2 regions of the Sporosarcina sp. P37 genome follow, and region 1 is predicted to be linked to the other one. Evidence: predicted binding sites of a transcription regulator. Region 1 holds the regulator's gene; the other holds the start of a gene.
What was found. Region 1 encodes LexA, which represses DNA repair genes until DNA is damaged. Its sites were predicted from a motif close to CGAACATATGTTCG; they were not measured.
Positions count from the first base shown of each region.

Region 2: SporoP37_RS00565 (YhjD family protein) is a predicted target of LexA. The motif match lies at 1,502-1,515, and genes of this name have one in related genera.

Region 1 covers NZ_CP015349.1:3,012,450-3,014,658, reverse strand. Annotated here, with positions in the region: gene SporoP37_RS15005 (YneB family resolvase-like protein) at 1-582, opposite strand, end outside; gene yneA (cell division suppressor protein YneA) at 579-905, opposite strand; gene lexA (transcriptional repressor LexA) at 1,101-1,721, shown strand; gene SporoP37_RS14990 (methionine gamma-lyase family protein) at 1,770-2,209, opposite strand, start outside.
Region 2 covers NZ_CP015349.1:79,243-81,451, reverse strand. Annotated here, with positions in the region: gene SporoP37_RS17645 (MBL fold metallo-hydrolase) at 1-951, opposite strand, end outside; gene SporoP37_RS00565 (YhjD family protein) at 1,071-1,397, opposite strand; gene SporoP37_RS00560 (HEPN domain-containing protein) at 1,597-2,209, opposite strand, start outside.

The DNA of each region.
Region 1 (2,209 bases):
ATTCAGCACATTGGCAATCTCTTCATAGGTGAGGCCTTTACTGCGCAGCGAGACAATCTCTTCCATGGGCAGCTCAAGTCTTTCACGCCCTGGGCCCTGATCGATATTATACAAGTTTTCAGATGGATTATAGCCTCTTTCAACAGCCCGCTTCATCCCTCTGCGTATTTTTGCATTATGTAGTTTCCGCTGATATTCTTCCACTATTGCAAGAATCTCCAGCAGCATGGTATCCATTTCGTTAAGTTCTATCGTCCCGTTGGAATGATTCGTAATTACTGCAGTATCACTCTTGGCAATAACATGCAAAATAGCCACCCGCGCATTCCCCCGTCCCAAACGTGTTTCATCTTGAATGAATACGGCATCTACAGCTCCGCTCTGAATATGATCCAGCATGGCAAGAAGCCCTTCGCGGTCCATATCATATCCGCTTTGACGGTCTGTATAAATCCCTTCACATGTGTAGGACAATTCTGCAGCCAATTTCTCAAGTTCTTCCTGCTGACGAACAATCGACTGCTCTTGTGTTTCTTTTTCTGTACTCACACGGCAATAGATTACGCAATTCTTTTCCTTCATCTTTCTCCCACTCCCATTTCAGCTACACGCATATCTGACTGTTTATTTATTTTAACAGGGACACGCAGTAATTCACCTGAAATGATCTGATCACTCTGTAATTCATTCAATGAGCGCACCTGTTTAATCCAATGTGCTGCAGGTATATCTTCTGAATAATTGGAAGCCAGCCCCCACAATGTATCTCCTTCATTAATAACTATTTCCATGTATTGGTCATCTTCTGCCAGTTTATCAAATTGCACCCATGCAAATGTTACACATACTGCCAGCAGTACCGCAAAATAATAATTGTTTTTAATAAATTCTTTCATAATCTCCATGATAACTCCTCCTAAAATATACGATTTAAGAATGCATGTTCGGAATACTTGTTCTTAATTATAAGAGAACATACGATTCCATGTCAAGTAAAATTAGAACCTTTGTTTGATTAGTAATCGAACACATGTTATACTATATTCAAAATAATGGTTCAGTATTCCATTGCTCGTAATCTTGCAGAAGAGGTGAATATGTTGAAAAAAATATCGAAGAGACAAGAAGAAATACTCGCTTTCATCAAAGATGAAGTCCGTTTAAAAGGATATCCCCCTTCCGTGCGCGAAATCGGAGAAGCTGTGGGACTTGCGTCAAGTTCAACCGTTCATGGGCATTTGTCGCGATTGGAAACCAAAGGATTCATCCGCCGGGACCCGACAAAACCCCGTGCTATCGAGATTTTAGATCCAGATGGTCTGGATGAGATGAAAAGCGGAGTTATGCACGTGCCGCTCATCGGTAAAGTTACAGCCGGCAATCCGATTACAACAGTTGAAAATATTGAAGAATACTTTCCATTGCCGGATACGTTCGGTTCTTCAGAAGATGAAATTTTCATGCTGGAGATTGTCGGAGACAGTATGATTGAAGCAGGAATCCTTAACGGTGACCGCGTAATCGTCAGACAGACGCATTCAGCAACCAACGGAGAAATTGTAGTGGCGATGACAGAAGAAGATGAAGCGACAGTGAAACGTTTCTTTAAAGAAAAAGATTATTTCCGTCTGCAGCCTGAAAACTCTTCCATGGAGCCGATCATCGTAGATCAGGTATCCATCCTTGGAAAAGTGGTCGGCGTCTACCGGATGATCCATTAAAAAAAGTGTATCGAGAACCGAAAACAGGTTCTTGATACACTTTTTTATTTATACTAGCTTTTTTTCCAGTAATTGTTCCATGGAATTCAGCACCGCTGATTTCACATGCTCATAAGTCAGTCCGCCCTGAATATAAGCCGTGTAGGGCGGTCTGATTGGACCGTCAGCAGTCAGTTCAATGCTCGATCCTTGTATGAATGTACCCGCCGCCATGATGACGTCGTCAGTATAGCCCGGCATATAAGAAGGCTCCGGCGCATACTGGGCATTGATCGGGGAATTTTGCTGGATCATCTGACAGAACGTTATCATTTGTTCTGCCGTGGAAAAATTCACTGATTGAATTAAATCCGTGCGCTGCTCACTATAATGAGGTGTTGTGTCCATCCCAAACATACCGAAAAATGCTGATGTGAACAATGCGCCTTTAACTGCCTGGCTCACTACATGAGGCGCCAGGAAGAATCCTTGATACATCTCCAGTAACG
Region 2 (2,209 bases), 340 kb from region 1:
ATTAGTCTGAGTCACAGGCTTTGTAACCGGTTTAGGAGGGACTGGCTTTGGTTTGACTGGTGTCGGTTTTGCTACCGGTTTAGATGGTTTAGGCTTCGCAACAGGAGTGGATCCCTTGCCGCAACTATTTGCTACCGAGTGCTTTACACCATTAGTCGTCACCGTGATATTGCAGTGAATAGGTGTTTTGTAAGTCTTCGCTCCAACATTTTTCAAACGCGCTTCGATAGCGGCATGTGGGTGTCCGTAGCTATTCTTTTTGCCATAGCTTAGTATTGCTACACTTGGCTTGACATTGCTGATAAATGCAGCTGAACTACTCGTTTTGGATCCGTGATGACCATTTTTAAGAACTGTAGCTTTGACATCATATTTCGATCTAATATAATCCTCTGTAACAGTATCAGCGTCACCCATAAGCAAGAACGACACTTTATTATAAGTAATTTTCAAAACGATTGATGCAGCATTGCTGTCTTTTCCTTTTTCATCTGCAAATAGTACACGTGTAATTAATTGTGGATCAAGTGCCAACTTGTCCAATTCCTTTGCAACTGTAAACTTAATATTCTTTTTGTCGATTAGCGTCAACAGATTATAGTATGTTTGTGATGTATGTACATATCCAGAGTCAACAAAGTTGGTTACCGGGAACGCATTTAGTACAGCTTCCAGTCCACCGATGTGATCTGCGTCTGGATGTGTCGCTACTACGTAATCCAAACGTTTAACGCCTTTTTCTTTCAAAAACGAAACGACTTTACTTCCAGCAGCCTTAGGACCACCATCTACTAACATGTTTTTACCGTTCGGAGATTGGATTAATACTGCATCTCCCTGACCCACATCAATAAAGTGGACCTTTAATTCTTTTGCGGCCGCATCTGTAGAGATGGGCAGTAGACTGATGGCTAGCACCATAGTCATGAAAATCATTGTTAATTTCTTCATTTCAACACTCCTTTTGACATACTGATATAATCATAGTGCGTCAAAAGTATAATGTCTAGATGATTTTTCCAATTCAGACAAATAAAAAAGCGGCTCTGTCCGGTCATGGATATAGTCGCTTATTTTTTCTTTATTTTAGCTTTTGAAAAGTAAATATTCATTAACTCTTCAGTATGATTTCGCAACCGCACATTTGCGTAATTTCTTCTGTCTTCATAGCCGTTATGTATAAAGATGTATTCTGTGAATATACCCTCTCTTTTACCTTGCGCAAGTTTCATCTGATTTCGCCGTAAGTAATCGTGCGTCTGTTTTAAGTCTGATTGAACTGCCGACATAGTGTCGTCAATAAAATCAATATAAGGTCCAGTAAACTTTAAAGGAAGTTTTTCGATCCGCTGGCGATCACTTGATAAAATCGTCATAATCATTGGTAAGTAAATCATGTTTTCGAAATGTGGAATAGATTCAGTTGGAACCATTGCCAATTAAATCACCACTCTTTCCAATGTTCTCGGCACAAGTGTTCCCACCCTTGAATTAATTATAAGGAATGTACGTTCGTTTGTAAAGAAAATAAAAAAGCAACTCCGTCCGCAAAGATAGAGTCACTTTAACTTGGCATTGTTCATTTCCTAAACTAAGTTACACTTTTGATGTGTTGGTGAATAATAAATCGTTAAAAAAGTCATCTATTTCATTGTCTTTCTTAGAAAACACTTCATGTTCTTCTTTAAGTAACCCTCTCATTATTTCATCCAAACCAATCGAAAGTTCAACTAAACTATCTTCACTACCTTTTAAGCTAGAGCCATGTACTATAGTTGAACGATGACCATACGCTTTTTTTACAGCCTTGAATAACTCCTTTTTCTCTTCTCCGGTTGTACCTAACAAAACAGCAACACGCTCTGCAATTTTATGACTTACCTCTAAAGTTCCTGTAGTGAATAGACATTCAAGCGCAGTACAATAAGATAAAATTTTCATTGGTATAGTTGAATTCAGCCTAGCATTCATAGTAAAATATGTTGCTCTTTCCATGCGAGTAGAGCCACTATTTTTATAAAAATGTTCAGAGCTAGCTTTTTTTAAGTCTTCATAATCCGAACCGTCTTCTGGCCAAGGACTATATTTTTTTATAGCGCTTGATATTTCTTTATCTATAAATATTGAGGGCTCATATGAACCATCAGCTTTAGTAAATATGCCAGATAACGACGCTTTATAAACAAGACCATTCGTAAAATGATCTGTA